Regions from separate parts of the Bacillus sp. LQ16 genome, predicted to be linked through region 3. Evidence: riboswitches for the same ligand, from Rfam matches in the RefSeq annotation. Region 3 holds a riboswitch; each other region holds the start of a gene.
The links. A riboswitch is a leader RNA that binds a small molecule or an ion and turns the genes downstream of it on or off. The one in region 3 is predicted to bind thiamine pyrophosphate.
Positions count from the first base shown of each region.

Region 1: linked by a shared signal. The riboswitch ahead of AC3EMB_RS02315 (MTH1187 family thiamine-binding protein) and the one ahead of tenA (thiaminase II) in region 3 are both predicted to bind thiamine pyrophosphate.
Region 2: linked by a shared signal. The riboswitch ahead of thiC (phosphomethylpyrimidine synthase ThiC) and the one ahead of tenA (thiaminase II) in region 3 are both predicted to bind thiamine pyrophosphate.
Region 4: linked by a shared signal. The riboswitch ahead of tenA (thiaminase II) and the one ahead of tenA (thiaminase II) in region 3 are both predicted to bind thiamine pyrophosphate.

Region 1 is NZ_CM173491.1:457,067-461,488, reverse strand. Features, by position in the region: gene AC3EMB_RS02325 (ABC transporter substrate-binding protein) at 1-927, opposite strand, end outside; gene AC3EMB_RS02320 (ABC transporter permease) at 924-1,697, opposite strand; gene AC3EMB_RS02315 (MTH1187 family thiamine-binding protein) at 1,669-1,989, opposite strand; TPP riboswitch at 2,091-2,192, opposite strand; gene AC3EMB_RS02310 (non-ribosomal peptide synthetase family protein) at 2,245-4,422, opposite strand, start outside.
Region 2 is NZ_CM173491.1:5,096,740-5,101,161, forward strand. Features, by position in the region: gene AC3EMB_RS25915 (arsenic transporter) at 1-950, shown strand, start outside; gene thiC (phosphomethylpyrimidine synthase ThiC) at 1,052-2,812, opposite strand; TPP riboswitch at 2,927-3,042, opposite strand; partial or broken gene AC3EMB_RS25925 (L-lactate permease) at 3,114-3,185, opposite strand; gene AC3EMB_RS25930 (transposase) at 3,231-3,500, shown strand; gene AC3EMB_RS25935 (hypothetical protein) at 3,976-4,278, opposite strand.
Region 3 is NZ_CM173491.1:778,614-783,035, forward strand. Features, by position in the region: gene AC3EMB_RS03930 (SH3 domain-containing protein) at 1-794, opposite strand, end outside; TPP riboswitch at 1,064-1,175, shown strand; TPP riboswitch at 1,236-1,339, shown strand; gene tenA (thiaminase II) at 1,425-2,120, shown strand; gene AC3EMB_RS03940 (ABC transporter ATP-binding protein) at 2,089-2,838, shown strand; gene AC3EMB_RS03945 (ABC transporter permease) at 2,838-3,590, shown strand; gene AC3EMB_RS03950 (ABC transporter substrate-binding protein) at 3,587-4,422, shown strand, end outside.
Region 4 is NZ_CM173491.1:2,571,048-2,575,469, forward strand. Features, by position in the region: gene pdxR (MocR-like pyridoxine biosynthesis transcription factor PdxR) at 1-1,063, shown strand, start outside; gene AC3EMB_RS12795 (D-alanine--D-alanine ligase) at 1,068-1,982, shown strand; TPP riboswitch at 2,056-2,161, shown strand; gene tenA (thiaminase II) at 2,289-2,978, shown strand; gene AC3EMB_RS12805 (DUF3937 domain-containing protein) at 3,376-3,639, shown strand; gene AC3EMB_RS12810 (heterocycloanthracin/sonorensin family bacteriocin) at 4,189-4,422, shown strand, end outside.

The DNA.
Region 1 (4,422 bases), 320 kb from region 3:
GTCATATAAGAAATTCATGTAATTCGTCCAAATTTCTTCCTTCTGTACTCCCCATGCTTTCGCATCATCTTGATACTTCGTACTTAACCATTTCTGGCTTTCTTGAACTAAATCTTTATTTACATCTGGAACAGCTTTAATTAAAATATCAGCAGCTTCTTTCGGTTCCTTAATTGCAAAATTATAACCTTCTGTTGTTGCACTCATAAACTTTTTCACAAAGTCTTTATCTTGCTTCGTATGTTTTTCACTCGTAATAATAACAGGACTATAGAAATCAAGCGCTGGATCTAAGTCTTTCACCATAATCGTATTTAACTCTTTTCCTTGGCGCTTCGCTTCAATACCATCCCAACCGTAATAAATCCATTCGAAATCTGCATCACGGCCGATTGATTTAAAGAAATCTGTTTGTCCTAAGAGGATTTTTTCAACTTTATTAAAATCAGCTTGATGCTTATCCATAATCGTCTTTAATGTCGCTTCTTCCGCTGGTCCTCCCCAGCCGCCATAACGTTTACCTTCAAAATCTTTCGGTGACGTCATATTATCTTTCTTAAGCGATGCAAACGCTGAAGTGTTATGCTGAATAATCGCTCCTACAGATACAACAGGAATTCCTTCCACACGAGCTAATGTTACATTTTCTTGTGCGCTTATTGCGAAGTCTGCTTTTCCTGATGCTATCATTTGCTCTGCTGTTACATTGTCACCTGGTTGAATAATTTCTACATCTAATCCTTGCTTTTTGTAATAATCTTTCGTTTGCGCTACATACAAGCCAGTATGATTCGTATTTGGAAACCAATCTAATACTACTTTTACTTTTTGATCTTTACTTGCACTTTCTTCTTTCTTCGCCGGATTACATCCAGCCACACCTACCGCTACTAAGGCAGCTAACATAACTTTCAAACCTTTTTTCATTTTCTGCCGTCCTTTCTATATATCCATGGTGCTGTTATTCTTGCCATAAACTCTACGATAAAATACAGGCATAATGTCACTATAACGATGATTGCTGCAACACCAAATACTCGGGCAGTCAAAAAGGATTTTGTAGCCCTCGTAAGCATAACGCCTAATCCTTCACTTGCACCGAGCCATTCTCCGATAATTGCCCCCATTACGCTATATGTAACTGCAATTTTTAAACCGGAGAAAAAGTATGGAAGCACTGCTGGAAATTTTACTTTCTGGTAAACTTGCCATTTTGTCGCCTTCATTGTTTGTAACAGCTTCAACATGTTTTTATCTACTGTTTGAAAACCTTCTAAAATACTAAGCGCAATTGGGAAGAAACAAACGAGTATTACGACCATTACTTTCGGCAACATCCCATATCCAAACCAAATAATAAATAGCGGTGCAAGTACAACAATTGGAATTGTTTGCGAAATAACGAGCAATGGATTTATTAAAATACGAAATAACGGTATAACGTCCATAATAATTGCGATGCTCGTCCCCAATAAAATTGCAAAGAATAGTCCAATTATAACTTCCTGCAGTGTTTGCATCGTATTTGGTAATAGTAAATCTTTCATCCCAATTAATTCTTGAACAATGGCAGAAGGCTTTGGTAAAATCCACGGTTCGATTTTAAATAATGAAACAGATCCTTCCCATATCGCAATGAGAAGGATAAGCCAAATAGTTGTAATAAGTTTAGATTGCTTCTGGTTTTGCATATTCATCACGGTACTTCCAAACCTTTTCATCTATCGTTACACCAGTGCTTGGACGATAATGGATTTTAATAGAAGTAATCACTTCTTCTGCTCCAGCATCGACGCAAGCTTGTTGCGCACGTTTAACGACATCAAGAAGTACATCTAATTCTCCTTCCAAAGTTGTTTCCATTGCCCCTACTTCATAACGAACTCCCGATTGTTGCACAACTTCAATTGCTTTATCGACAACAGAATATACATCTTTCGTTTTCGCTTGTGGTACTACTGAAAATGACATTGTAACTTGTTGTGACATAATAAAATCCCCCTTATAAAATTAGATTTCAAAAATAAGAAAAGGCTTTCCTACTGCGTAGGAAAGCCTTGTATGCAAGTTATTATAGAATAACATATGCTACATCACTTTAAGTAACTCCCTACGCTGGCATTATCCAGATCAGGTTGAGGGTCGATGTTTACTTACATCCTCTCAGCCAATTGGCTCCCCGGTCCTTAATTCGTTTTCATTGTAGCATGATTTATTTTATTGAACAAACAAAAGCATGCATAATCATTTCATTATTTTTGGAAAATATCCAACTTTTTCACCATGAGCTAATAACTGCTGTATAAATTCTTTATTGATTGCTGGTACTATCAATTCTTTTTTCTTAATCCATTCATTCGTTCTACGCGTACCCATTACAATCTCAGATTGCTGCGCTCCATCTCCTGCAACTTGAGAAGCAATTAACTCTGCTATTACTTCATTTTCCTTCGCTAATTCAAGTCCGGTATTTACATATTCTGAAAGTGGAACCATTTCAAGATTGTATCCACACTCTCCAATTAACTGTATAAATTGTTCAAACTCAATTTGATGTGGATGACAAATATGTAACGTCTCTCCTACAATTTGCGAATCTTTTAAATACAATACAATTGATTTACTAGCAAAATCAATTGGTGTGAAATCAACTTTCCACTTCACATTTGGTGCTTTCCCAATTAATAGCATTGTTTTAATAAGACGATAAAATGCGTTTCCTTCAATATTTTGTTGGAACGAACCTGTTTCTGAATGACATGCTAAATTACCTGCACGATAAATATTTCCGCGCAAACCATTTTTCATTGCTTCACGAACAATGTTTTCCGCTTGTAGTTTACTATTTGAATATACATTCTCTAAGTCTACACTGTAATTAAAATCACCAGTTTTCATGTATGTATCCCATTGATCTACCGCTAATTCTAACGGGATACCAATTGTAGAAATAAAATGGAATGTAGCACCTTTCTCCGCTAATGCTAGCATACGGCTAGTTCCTTGGACATTTATATTTTCAAATTGTTTTACATCTCCAAAATGTCTTACATCTGCACCGCAATGAATTATCGTATCCATCTTAGAACTGATGAACATAAATTCTTCTTCGCTCATCCCAAGATACTCTTCCCCCAGATCACCAGCTACGGCCTGTATACGCTGTAACCATTCTTCACATATATCACTAAAGTAGCCTGTTAATGTATCTATAATTCTTTGTTGCACATCTTTGGTTGGTCTTACTAAACAATAAATAGTAGCAGATGTATCTCTCAACAATTCATATAATATGTGTGATCCTAAATAACCAGTAGCTCCTGTTAAAAAGACATTTGAAATCTGGTTTTCTTCCAAAACGTTTGCATACGTGATAGTATCTGGTTCGTGAATCACTTTATATTCACGAAATACTTCTTCTTTCTCTACTTTTACTTCTCGCTCAATTCGAGCTAATCCATATATCGTTCTTTCTTTAAAGAAATCTTGAATTGTTAAATGTGAAAAATCTTCTTTTAACAATGTTAAGACTCGTAATACTTTTAATGAATGTCCACCAATTGTAAAGAAATCATCATGCACTCCAACTTTTGAAATTCCTAATACTTCCGCCCAAGCGCGCGCTATTTGTTTCTCTGCTTTATTAGAAGGTGCAACATATTCTTGTAGACGAACCGGTTCATACTTTTCTTCTAACTGAGCTAACTTCTTAACATCAATCTTTTTATTAGGTGTAAGTGGTAATTCATTAATATAAATTAGTTTAGATGGCACCATATAATCTGGTAATTGCTCTTGTAACTGATAAACTAATTCTGGTATTTCTTTTTTATTTAAAGTTGTATAGAACGCGATTAAATATTGGCTACCTTCCTTACTCTTCTTAGCAAACACAGCATTTTCTTTTATATTATGATTTTGAGAAATTTTACTTTGGATTTCTCCTAGTTCAATACGATGTCCTCTAATCTTTACTTGATCATCTTTCCGATGTAAAAATTCTATATTTCCATCCTCTAACAACTTAACAATATCACCTGTTTTATATATATTAACTATAGGATTGAAAGGGTTCTGAATAAAAGCTTCAATTGTTTTATTAGGCTTATTAAAATACCCTTTTGCTAATCCTACTGAATCTATATATAATTCACCAGGTACACCAATTGGACAAAGATTCATATTCTCATCCAAAATCATAACTTGATAATTAGCACATGGTTTACCAATGGGAATACTCGCAACATCCTCATTTAACTGACTAGGTATTTTATAGGTTGTCGTCACTACAGTACATTCTGTCGGTCCGTATACATTATGAATTTCAACATTTGTACCTATTCTTTCTCTCCACAATTTAATAACCTCTACAGGCAACATTTCACCGCCAATCGCAATTCTTTTTAGGGAAGCTAGCTTATA
Region 2 (4,422 bases), 1.1 Mb from region 3:
CTCATCAGCAAATTCCTTATTTATTAAGTGGTGCTTTAATCGCTACGGCATCTAGTGCACCAATTGGTGTAAGTAATATCGTAAATTTAATCGCATTAAATATCGTTAATATGACTCTTTATATGCATACTGCTATGATGTTTGTACCTGCAACATTAGGCTTATTATTTATGTCATGGCTCATGTATACAGTTTTGAAGAAAAAACTTCCGAAAAAATTACCTGTTTCTTCATATGATATTGAAGAAATTTTCTTCACGAAAAACTTCCATCCACTAAAAGGAAATAATTCTGTTGATACGAAACAAAAACGGACAAGATTCATGTTAAAAGTATTAGGTTTCGTCTTCCTTATGCGCTGTCTTCTATTCGTTGCATCCTTCTTATCCATCCCAATTGAAATCGTTGCAGTACTTGGTTCACTCGTTCTTCTCATTTGGAGATGGTACTACTTACGAACAAATCCTGTCGACATTTTGAAAAAGACACCGTGGCACATTTTAATTTTCGCCTTCTCTATGTACGTCATTATTTACGGACTCCACAACGCAGGATTAACAGCTGCACTTGTACAATGGCTCGAGCCAATTGTGAATCAGCATCTACTCTATGCTAGCTTTGCAATGGGCGGACTTGTATCCATCCTCTCTAACGTCTTCAATAACCATCCTGCCCTTATGATTGGTACAATTACATTAACAGAAATGGGACTAGATCCAGTCACATTAAAAACAATCTATCTTGCAAACATCATTGGTAGTGACATCGGTTCACTATTACTACCAATTGGTACACTAGCTTCACTCATTTGGATGTATATTCTGAAACAAAACAAAATTAAAGTAAAATGGAAAGACTATTTAAGTGTATCCCTTATCGTTATCCCGCTCACAACAGTCGTCACACTATTCCTCTTATTCTACTGGGTACATCTCTTCTTTGCCTTATAAACAACAGAAGCCCCATTTGCTACCGTCTTAGCAAATGGGGCTTCTTCTATAATAAAGTTAGGTACTACAGTGTGATCAATCAAGTAAAGAGGTGTAATGTGTTATTGATATAAATGACTACCAGCTTCTTTAAATTCTTCTGCTTTCTCTTTCATTCCTTTTTCAATTGCTTCTGTCGTTTCTAAATCATTTTCTTTTGCATACTCACGGATATCATGTGAAATTCTCATACTACAAAACTTCGGTCCACACATTGAACAGAAGTGAGCTGTCTTTGCCCCTTCTGCAGGCAACGTTTCATCGTGATATTCCATCGCACGTTCAGGATCTAAAGATAAATTAAATTGATCGCGCCAACGAAATTCGAAACGTGCTTTTGAAAGTGCATCATCACGCTGATGAGCCGTTTTATGTCCTTTTGCAAGATCAGCCGCATGCGCTGCAATTTTGTACGTAATAACACCCGTGCGTACATCATCTTTATTCGGTAAACCTAAATGTTCTTTCGGCGTTACATAACAAAGCATCGCCGTTCCAAACCAACCGATCATCGCAGCTCCAATTGCCGATGTAATATGGTCATAACCTGGTGCAATATCTGTCGTTAGTGGCCCAAGTGTATAAAACGGCGCGCCCTGACAAATATCAAGCTCTTTCTCCATATTCTCTTTAATTAAGTGCATCGGTACGTGTCCAGGTCCTTCGATCATAACTTGCACATCATGTTTCCAAGCAATTTTCGTTAATTCACCAAGTGTTTCAAGCTCAGAGAATTGTGCTTCGTCATTTGCATCTGCAATCGATCCTGGACGTAATCCATCTCCAAGAGAGAACGAAACATCGTACTGCTTCATAATTTCACAAATCTCTTCAAAATGAGTATATAGGAAGTTTTCTTTATGATGGAATAAACACCACTGCGCCATAATCGAACCACCGCGCGAAACGATACCTGTCGTACGCTTTGCAGTAATTGGAATGTAACGAAGTAATACACCAGCATGAATCGTAAAGTAATCCACGCCTTGCTCCGCTTGCTCAATTAACGTATCACGGTACACTTCCCACGTTAAATCTTCTGCAATTCCATTTACCTTTTCAAGCGCTTGATAAATCGGCACAGTTCCAACTGGTACAGGCGCATTACGAATAATCCACTCACGCGTCGTATGAATGTTTTTACCTGTAGATAAATCCATAATCGTATCTGCACCCCAGCGAGTAGCCCACGTCATCTTTTCTACTTCTTCTGCAATAGAAGAAGATACAGCAGAGTTTCCGATATTCGCGTTTACCTTCACATGAAAGTTCCGCCCGATAATCATCGGTTCAGCTTCTGGATGATTAATATTCGCTGGTAAAATAGCGCGGCCTTCTGCGATTTCCTTACGAACAAACTCCGGCTCTACCCCTTCACGAATCGCAACATACTCCATCTCAGACGTAATAATGCCATTACGTGCATAGTGCATTTGCGTAACGTTTGCACCTTGCTTTGCTCTAAGTGGCTTGCGATCCATCTGCGGGAAAACAGGTGTATGTTTCGAAGCCACTTTCACACCGTCATCCTCTGGTTTCACTTCACGCCCTTCGTATGCTTCTACATCACCACGCCCCAGAATCCAAGAATGGCGCGGCGTTGGAATCCCCTTTTCTAACTCCACTTTATACTCAGGATCCGTATAAGGTCCGCTCGTATCATACACACGGACTGGAGGATTTGGGATGCCGTTCGTTTCGCTTTGTTCAATCTCACGCATCGGCACTTTCATGCCTGCGCGTGGTCCATCCACATATACTTTCTTACTCCCTGGTAAACTCGATTTCAATTCAATTTGCTCAGCTGAAACAGACTGTTTCATAACCTTTGTTGCCTCCCCTGTTCGTGACAAGGACGAGATATGGCCAGCGCATGCCAAAATAAAAAGAGCCAGGTCCATAAAAAAATAAGGACCTGGCTCATAAAAGACATCATTATGTAAAGCCGTTAACTTCCCTACGCTGGTACGAGCCAGATCAGGTCCAAAGGGTTAAGAAGTTCACGCGCTTCTCTCTCAGCCTACGCATACGTTAGGCACCCCTAGTTTATCACTGATTTAATTTTCAATACTTTCCCATCATACACGATAATCTGAAAAATGCAAAGGTTATTTCTTTTTCTCTTTATGGAATCATCCACGTTAAATAATATGCTTGAACATACGTCATAATACCAGCAATAATTACGAAGAACACCCTATTGTAAAAATAGTTTATGACTTAACATGGGAGTTTAAAAACATCTTCACCACAAAGAGTGTTGAGAATTTCGACCATTGTATTGAGAAAATGAAGAATACTAATATACAAGAGTTTAAGAGCTTTACGAATGGATTAGCCGGGGATATTGAAGCTGTCAGAAATGCGGTAACTTATGAGAATAATAATGGTCTTGCCGAAGGGAGCATAAACAAGTTAAAGCTTATTAAAAGAATCATGTATGGTCGATGCAAATTCTCCACATTGCGGACAAAGATTCTACTTTTGGAGAGAATGAGACTTTTCAACTAACTCCGGAAAGAACCATTTTTTACTTGCCAAATACATTCATCAGTCCCGTTTGACAAAGAGCCTTTGTCTCTGCTGCATTTCGCTACAACTGCTACCTGCCATACAACCTGCAATAGAGATAGGTAACAATTTACTATACAAGGAACAAAATTGACCTGCTCCTCCATTTAGTGATTTAACTATCTTTATTATTCAGAGCTAAAACTCAAAGAGAAAGCTCTTACATTTATTGTAACATTATTTCCTTAATATGTTAATTTTTTTATTGTCTTGTTAGTTAAAGGGGTACTTAATACAAAAAATAACCGTAGATAGTAGCACGAACACTGTTCTTGTTATAATTAATTTTTTTCAGAACGTCTATAATCCTCTTTTAAAAAATATATGTAAATATAATAAAAAACGAATGATTAATAGAAATATTCTACACCACTCGTTTTTTATCGGACTTCTTTTTACTGTACTTTTATTTTCTTTATGAGTTATTAGAAAAATAATTGTCTATATAAGTCTTTATTTTTTCAAAATTCTTTTCCATAAATAAGATTGCTGGTACTTCAATTATTGGAAGATTATTTTCATTATCAAAAGCTGGACACGGTTTGGGAACTACCAAATAGTCAACTGAGTTTTTATCCCTGATATAATTAATTGAAACATCATAATACTTAGAAAAATATTCCTTCAAATCATTCTGATTCCTTAAAAATGGTAGAGAAAATATTGAACCATAATTTATACCAGCGTCGACAATTAATACAAAGCATATTTTTTTCATGATACACCCTCCTCGTATAATAAGTTTTAAGTTAATAACTGTTCCTTGAAAATTAAATAGTTTTTATCTTCAAGAGCTACATCAAAAAAATGATGTATGGGTAAAATTTAGTCTTGGATACTGGGGGATTTCCCCAGATAATGG
Region 3 (4,422 bases):
CTAATTCTTCCTTGAGCAGGGAATTTGAAAGCAGCTGGAATAGATGAAGGCTGATCTGTTTTAGCCTGTGGTTGATTTTGTACTACATAGTGTTTTGCTACATATCCGTATCCTGTGCCAAAACGAATTTTATACCAAGTTCCTACAGTTTCTACTACTTGTACTTGTGTACCGTTTTGTAATGAACCGAGTAGAGCGCTACTTGTACTAGTGTTGCTACGTACATTCAGATTAGGTGTTGCAACAGTATATTTTGTATTATTTTGAACGGTGATTCCTTTTACTAAGGGTTGTGAACCATTAGAGATGAATGCTTTTTGTACGTAACCCGTTTGGCCATTATGTGATATTTTATACCATTCGCCTTGATCTTCTTGAACGGTAATAAACTTGCCATTTGGTAATACATCTAAAATGGAAGATTCTAAATTAGGTTCAGAGCGAACGTTTAATGCATTAGCATTGACGATGTATTGATCATTAGATTGAAGTTTGTTTTTTAGTAAAATAGCATCTTTTTGTACATAACCTACTTTATTATGAACAGATACTTTATACCAACCATTAGTTGTTTCAAGGATGTTCACTTTTGTATTAAAGCGAATTGTATCAATTGATGTGCTCTTTACGTTATCTTCTGTATGTAATGCTACTTGATCGACTTTGACATACCCAGTTTTAACATTAGATAATTGTTCAGCGTTTGCTTTTTGTACATTTGTTTCACCCATAGAAGGAAGTAAAGAAGCAATCGCTACAGTAGTTGCTGTTAAAGCAGTAGCTTTCATATTCATGGAATAGAGACCTCCTCTAGTTGTATAGTTGTAATTTTATTATAGTATAAAGATATAATATAGTGGGTGTATTCACATAAATGTAATATGAAATCAATATAAAAATAAATTTTTTGAGGATAATGATTCCTTTTTAAACAATTAATTGGAGTTTTATGTTCTAAAATAGAATGTATATATTGTATAACTTTAATTTTTTGTTGATAATTAAGAAAATTAAAATAGTTGATGATGTCTTATTAGGGTGTTATACTGACAGTGATAATTTTATAGTTTGCTAGGAGAGCTGGTGTTGCCAGCTGAGAGTAGGCCGTAAGCCTTTGATCCTTTTTATTACCTGATCTAGATTATGCTAGCGTAGGGAAGCAATTCGGACACTAACAATGAGTCCCCGTTTCTTTGCGTATAGAAACGGGGCTTTTTTATTTGAAAATTTCATATTGAAACCACTAGGGGTGCTTGATTTGCTGAGAGAGGAATAATCCTTAACCCTTATAACACCTGATCTAGGTAATACTAGCGAAGGGAAGTGGAACATCGAATAAATGTATAATTTTATTTGCTGTAACCACTTCTTATATATAGAAGTGGTTTTTTATTTAGATACATATATTGAAAGGGGATAGAGAAATGAAATTTTGCGATAGATTATTAGAAACTGTGCAACCGGTTTGGGAGATGAGTCATAATCATCCGTTTGTAGTGGGTATGGGAGATGGCACGTTAGAAAAAGATAAATTTCAGTATTATATTATTCAAGATTATTTATATCTACTAGATTATGCAAAATTATATGCGATTGGTGTTGTAAAAGCAACGAATCCACAAGTAATGGGAAAGTTCGCTGAACAAATTGATGGAATATTAAATGGCGAAATGACAATCCATAAACAATATGCAAAAAGACTTGGAATTTCTATAGAGGAGATAGAGTCTGCAAAACCGTCTGCTAAAAATTTAGCTTATACAAATTACATGATGTCTGTATCTCAAAATGGCACACTTGCAGAATTAATAGCAGCGCTTCTTCCATGTATGTGGAGCTACTGGGAAATTGGAAAGCGTTTAAATGATATTCCTGGAGCAAGAGATCATGAGTTTTTTGGTGAGTGGATTCAAGGATATAGTTCGGAAGAATACGGTAATCTTTGTATTTGGTTAATAGATTTATTAAATGAAATGGCAGTTGGAAAGTCTGAGAAAGAACTAGATAGATTAGAGGAGATTTTCTTATATTCCAGTCGATTTGAATATTTATTCTGGGATATGTCCTATCGTAAGGAGATGTGGGGATTTGAGGAGCAAGAACATACTACAGTTTCATAATGTTTCTTTTCATTACGATGAGAAACCAATCATCCATGAATTAAATGCTTCTATACATGAGAAAGAGTTTGTCAGTATTATCGGACCGAGTGGATGTGGGAAAAGTACTTTATTTCGCCTTATTACAGGCCTAGAGAAGGTAAGTACTGGAAAGATAGAACTGACAGAAACAAAGCACCATCCTGTAGGATATATGCCGCAAAAAGATATGCTTTTGCCGTGGAGAACAATTATTGAGAATGCTGCTCTGCCGCTAGAGTGCCAAGGTGTACAGAAGAAAGAAGCACAAGTAAAGGCAAAGGAACTGTTATATAAATTTGGTTTACAAGGATATGAGACAAAACATCCGAAAGATTTATCTGGTGGTATGAGGCAACGCGTATCTTTTATCCGAACTTTGTTAACGGGCGGGGAGATATTGTTATTAGATGAACCGTTTAGCGCGTTAGATGCTTTAACGAAGGCCTCTTTGCAAGAATGGCTGTTTGAACAATGGCAAGAGTGGGAAAAAACAATTTTATTCATTACTCATGATGTTGAAGAAGCGTTATTTCTTTCGAACCGAGTTTTAGTAGTGGAACAGCAGCCGATAACGACTTTGACTGAGCGGATTGTACCACTTGATCATAACAGAACACGAAAAGATTTATATAAACCGGAAGTATTAGCGCTGAAAGATGAGCTTCTTAGTATGTTACAAAGGCAGGTACTTGTGTGATGAACCGATTGAAAGAATTAGTTCCTGCTATTACACTTTCTAGTATTTTACTAGCTGTGTGGGAAATAGGAGCAAGAATTGTAGATGAGATGTACATTTTACCGTCACCGTCTGCGATTGTAATGAAGATATGGAAACTAAAAGACATATTATTTACGGTTCATTTACCTGCAACGTTATACGTCGTTTTAATAGGTGTTGTTATTTCTATCGTATTAGGTGTAGGGCTAGCGATGTTAATGAATGCGAGTACATGGATGGAAAGAGCATTTTATCCATTATTAGTTGCTTCACAAACGATTCCGATTACTGCGCTTGCTCCGCTATTTGTTTTATGGTTTGGATACACAATTTGGAGTAAGGTTGTTGTCACAGTTTTAATTACGTTTTTCCCGATTGCGGTCAATACGTATGATGGACTGCGTAGTACAAAAAAAGAATGGGAGGAGCTCTTAGTTACATATGGAGCAACGAAAAGAGATATTTTTCTTAAATTAAAGTTGCCGTCTGCTCTTCCTTATTTTTTCGCAGCTTTAAAAATTGCAGTTCCGCTTAGTGTTATCGGAGCAGCAATTGGAGAATGGCTCGGTGCACAAGCTGGACTTGGATATTTCAGTAAGAGAATGATGACGCAGTTAGATGGAGCTGGCGTATTTGCACCCATTGTATTGTTATCATTATTAGCTATTTTCTTCGTCGTACTTATTTCCATATTAGAAAAGAAATTCATTAGTTGGAGGAAGCATTCATGAAATTTTTAAAGCGCATCTTTGTGTTTACATTATTAATTGCAATGATTACAGGATGTTCAAGTAATTCAGCATCAGAAAAAAGTAAAAAAGAGAAAGAAATAACAGTCATGTTAGATTGGTATCCAAATGCGGTACATAGCTTTATTTATGCAGCAATTGAAAAAGGATACTTTAAAGAAGAAGGTGTAAAGGTAAATATTAAATTCCCTTCTAATCCGACTGATCCATTAACATTGGCAGCAGCAGGGAAGGTGACAGTTGGCTTGTATTATCAGCCAGATGTTGTTATGGCAAGAGCAAATGAGCAAATTCCAGTGAAATCAATTGGGGCTGTCGTACGTTCACCATTAAATCATGTCGTATCGCTGAAATCAGCGGGTATTCAATCACCGAAAGATTTAGAAGGAAAAACAGTAGGATATTCTGGAACACCTTTAAGTGAGATGTATTTAAAAACGATGGTAAAAGAAGCTGGTGGTAATCCTGATACAGTGAAAGTAGTTGATGTTGGATTTGATTTAGTACCAGCCTTAATTACGAAAAAAGTGGATGCGGTAACAGGGGCATACATTAATCATGAAGTACCGGTTATGCGTCATGAAGGCCATGAACCAGCTTACTTTAATCCAGCTGATTACGGAGTACCGAACTATCATGAACTTGTGTTTGTAACAGGTGATAAAACGTTGAAAAAAGATAAAGAAGCGTTGCAAGCTTTCTTACGTGGTACGAAAAAAGGCTATGATTTCATGAAGAAAAACCCAGATGAAGCATTGAATATTTTATTAAATCATCAAGAAAAAGAAAACTTCCCACTTGTGCCAGAAGTTGA
Region 4 (4,422 bases), 1.8 Mb from region 3:
GCTATTTGATGTTGAAAATTTCAAAAGAGCTTTTCTTACTCGTATGTCCATTGAAGGGGACATCGTATTGAACTACGGATATGCAAAGGGATATAGACCGTTAATGAATTATTTACTTCATTACATGGAAATGAAAGGTGTAGACATTTCGAATAAAGATATTCTAATTACAAATGGATTTACAGAAGGATTGGATATTGTACTCTCTTCTTTATCAAAAAAATCCGGTCGTGTCATTTGTGAGAATCCAACTCACCATGCTGCACTTAAGCTTTTCCGTTTACATGGACTTGAAGTTCATGGGATTGATATGCATGAGGATGGTATTGATACGAATGAAGTTGAAAAAAGTTTGCGTGAAAAAGATTTTGATTTTGCTTATTTAATTCCTTCTTATCATAATCCAACCGGTATTGTTACGAGTTCAGAGAAAAGAACGGAATTGATGAGGTTATTCTCAAAATACAAGGTTCCTATTATAGAGGACGGATTTAATGAAGAATTACGTTATTCAGGTTCACATTTAGCTCCATTATTAACTTTTGCGGGAGCTGGCAATAATGTGATTTATATTAGTAGCTTTTCAAAGGTGCTTTTCCCTGGTTTACGTGTAGGCTGGATTATTGCAGATAAAGAGCTGATTCATTATTTAGAAAGCGTAAAAAGAGCAAGAACGATTCACACATCTACGCTAGATCAAGCTGTTCTGTTTCAATATTTACATGAGGGATATTTTGAAAAATATTTAAAAAAGGCAAGATCTGTTTATAAGAAAAAATATGAGTTAGCTGTCGGGGCATGTAACCAGTACATTCCTTTTAAAAGAATGACTGGAGATGGTGGACTTCATTTATTTATAGAGCTAGAAGAGCATATGAATGCCCGCACACTTTTACAAAAGTGTTATGAGAAAGGCGTTACGTTTTCACCTGGAGATGTTTTTTACTCTGATGGAGAAGGAGCAAACACTTTCCGATTAGGGTTTTCGCGCTTGAAAGAAGAAGAAATAGTTCGGGGAATTAAAATAATTGGTGATACATTAAAAAATGAAATTTGGAGTTGAGAAAATGAAAATCGGTGTTATTATGGGCGGGGTATCGTCTGAAAAACAAGTTTCAATTATGACGGGGAATGAAATGATTGCTCATTTAGATAAAAATAAGTATGAAATAGTTCCAATTACATTAAACGAAAAAATGGATTTAATTGAAAAAGCGAAAGACATTGACTTTGCATTGCTCGCATTACACGGAAAATACGGAGAAGATGGGACAGTTCAAGGAACACTGGAGAGTTTAGGGATTCCTTATAGCGGAAGTAATATGTTATCTAGCAGTATATGTATGGATAAAAATATTTCGAAAAAGATTTTACGTTATGAAGGTGTAGAAACACCAGATTGGATTGAACTTACAAAAATGGAGGATCTAAATCTTGATGAGTTAGATAAGTTAGGATTTCCATTAGTGGTAAAACCAAACTCTGGCGGATCGAGTGTCGGGGTGAAAATCGTTTACAATAAAAATGAATTGATCTCAATGCTAGAAACTGTATTCGAATGGGATTCTGAAGTAGTAATTGAGAAGTATATAAAAGGTGATGAAATCACATGTTCTATTCTGGATGGAAAACAGTTACCTATAGTTTCAATTCGACATGCAACCGAGTTCTTTGATTACAATGCAAAATATGATGATACTAGTACAGTTGAGGAAGTTATCGAACTTCCAGCAGAAATTAATGAACGTGTAAATAAAGCTTCACTGACTTGTTATAAAGCATTAAAATGTAGTGTTTATGCAAGAGTTGATATGATGGTGAAGGACGGAATTCCATATGTAATGGAAATTAATACATTACCAGGGATGACACAATCAAGCCTATTGCCCAAAAGTGCAGAAGCAGCGGGAATTAGTTATAGCAAACTATTAGATATGATTATTGAAACATCATTAAAAGTTAGAAATGAAGAAGGGTTTTAAGGAGATTATATAACTAATTCTTTTGACAGTTTCACGAAGTATGCTATGATGAATACATTATAAAAACAAAATATTTATCCACTAGGGGGGCCTTTTATAGGCTGAGATCAAATGTGATTTTGAGACTCTTAGTACCTGATCTGGTTAATGCCAGCGTAGGGAAGTGGGAAAGACGTTGCTATTTAATGAGTAAATAAATACTGTCAATTTCACTTTCTTTACGCCTGTAAAGAAAGTTTTTTTATTTTACAGCTTTAATAATTGTGGATAAATACTTATATTTTATACATTATTGGAGGGATTTAAATGACTTTTTCACAATCATTACGTAAAGAAGTAGATTCAATTTGGGAAGCGAGTTTTAACCATCCTTTTGTAAAAAAACTTGGTGAAGGAACATTAGATTTAGCTAGTTTTCGCTATTATGTGCTTCAAGATTCATATTATTTGAGTCATTTTGCTAGAGTACAAACTTTAGGAGCTGCAAAAGCTCTTGAATTAGAGACGACAGCTCGTATGGCACATCATGCTCAAAATACATATGAGGCCGAGTTATCTTTACATGAGAATTTTGCTAAAAAGCTAGGGATAACAAAAGAAGAAAAAGATAATTTTATTCCTGCGCCAACTGCATATGCGTATACTTCACATATGTATCGTGCTGCGTATGAAGGGCATTTAGGAGATATCATTGCAGCAATTTTACCTTGCTATTGGTTGTATTATGAAATTGGCGAACACTTAAAAGAGTGCCAGCCGGAAGAGCCAATTTATAACGAATGGATTTCTGCTTATGGATCTGATTGGTTCCGTACGCTAGTTGAAGAACAAATTACACGTTTAGATACTATCGCTGAAAAAGTAACAGAGGCAGACCGCAAACGTATGAAACAGCATTTTATTATTAGCAGTCAATATGAATATTCATTTTGGGAAATGGCTTATACATTAGAAAAGTGGCCAGTGGATACAGACGTAAAAGACGTAATTGGATAAAGAATAGAAGTAATGTTATAGATAGGTATGGATCATACCTATCTATATATTTTTTCTTGTCAAATTTGCGTAAAGTCATTAGTGCTACGGATATGGCGAAATAGAATATCGATAATTTAGCTCATTTACTTGTCTACGTATTAACTGGATAAACTTCTGTCACATTTATTTTACAATCAAAGAACGTAAATGTTGGTGGTATGAAGTTAAATAAGAAAAGAAACCCGAGCTGTTAGCTGTAACCGAGTTGTTTTTTCTTTGCAGGAATTTCTAAATTATCATGGAGTGTTGTTAATACGATATGCAAATATGCATATCGTATTTTTTTGAGTTCTTTATGTGTTAAAATTAGATATAAAGATATGGAAATATAAAGAAGCAAAAGCAGGAATATCCAATGAATTTTGAGAGGTGTTATATGTTTACAAATAAGAAATTAATTCGATTTGGTTTATCGTTGTTTGTATTTTTAGGGATAATTAATTTTACAATCAGCTATTTCCAAACATATCTTGAAACAGCAGCAGATATTAAATGGGTAATTCCAGAAATTTGGAAAACTATTTTGCTAGATGTTCCTCAAGGTATACTTGTTCTTTTAGGCGCAATTGCTTTATATGATTTCACAAAAGAGGCATCACAAAAAGACGCATCAATCTAAGTGTGTCTTTTTTCTATTAGGAATTTCATAGAGAGTTTTGCTGGAGAAATAGAATGAAAAGCCCTAATAAGGGCTTTTTTCTTTGTAGGAATTTCTTATCCGTCATAGAAACCGGTTACTTGGAGGTGTTATAGCGAAAGGCATTTACAGTACAGAAAAATCTAAGCGGCAGACGAAAATATATAGGATATGGCAACATAATTATTGAGAAATTAATTGAATTTAGTAGGTATGAAGATATGACGCTAGAATTCATATTTTTTAATTTTTATTTATCCCGCATTAACGGGCTGTTCGTAAAAGCCTGATTGGTGAGGGCTAATAATCAGCGGGGGATGAACTCCCCCCCACTGATTAAAGTTTCACTTTATAAAAATGAGCCCATAGCAAAAATAGGTATATGAACAAGGTGCATCATCTAGTGATAAGTCATACTTTGTTGGTGTACGTATTGAACTTAGTTTATAGCGCTATTTCTACTTAGATGTAACGAACAGAAATATGGGCAAGCATCGATGAGGTTGTATTTTATAAACGGAGGTCATGAAAATGAATCAGTTTCAACAAGAACTACAAGCGTTAAGTCTTAATGATTACCGGTCTGGAAATATTGTGTATTGGGACCAGCAAAACCAATATCCATATTACTATATTGAAGATGCCGCTCGTCGCTGTGGCGGTTGTGGTCGTTGTGGAGGTTGTGGTGGAGGACGGTGTGGCGGATTCCGTTGTGGTGGATTCCGTTGTATTGGTTGCTTCGGTTGTTTTGGTTGTGGAGGTTGC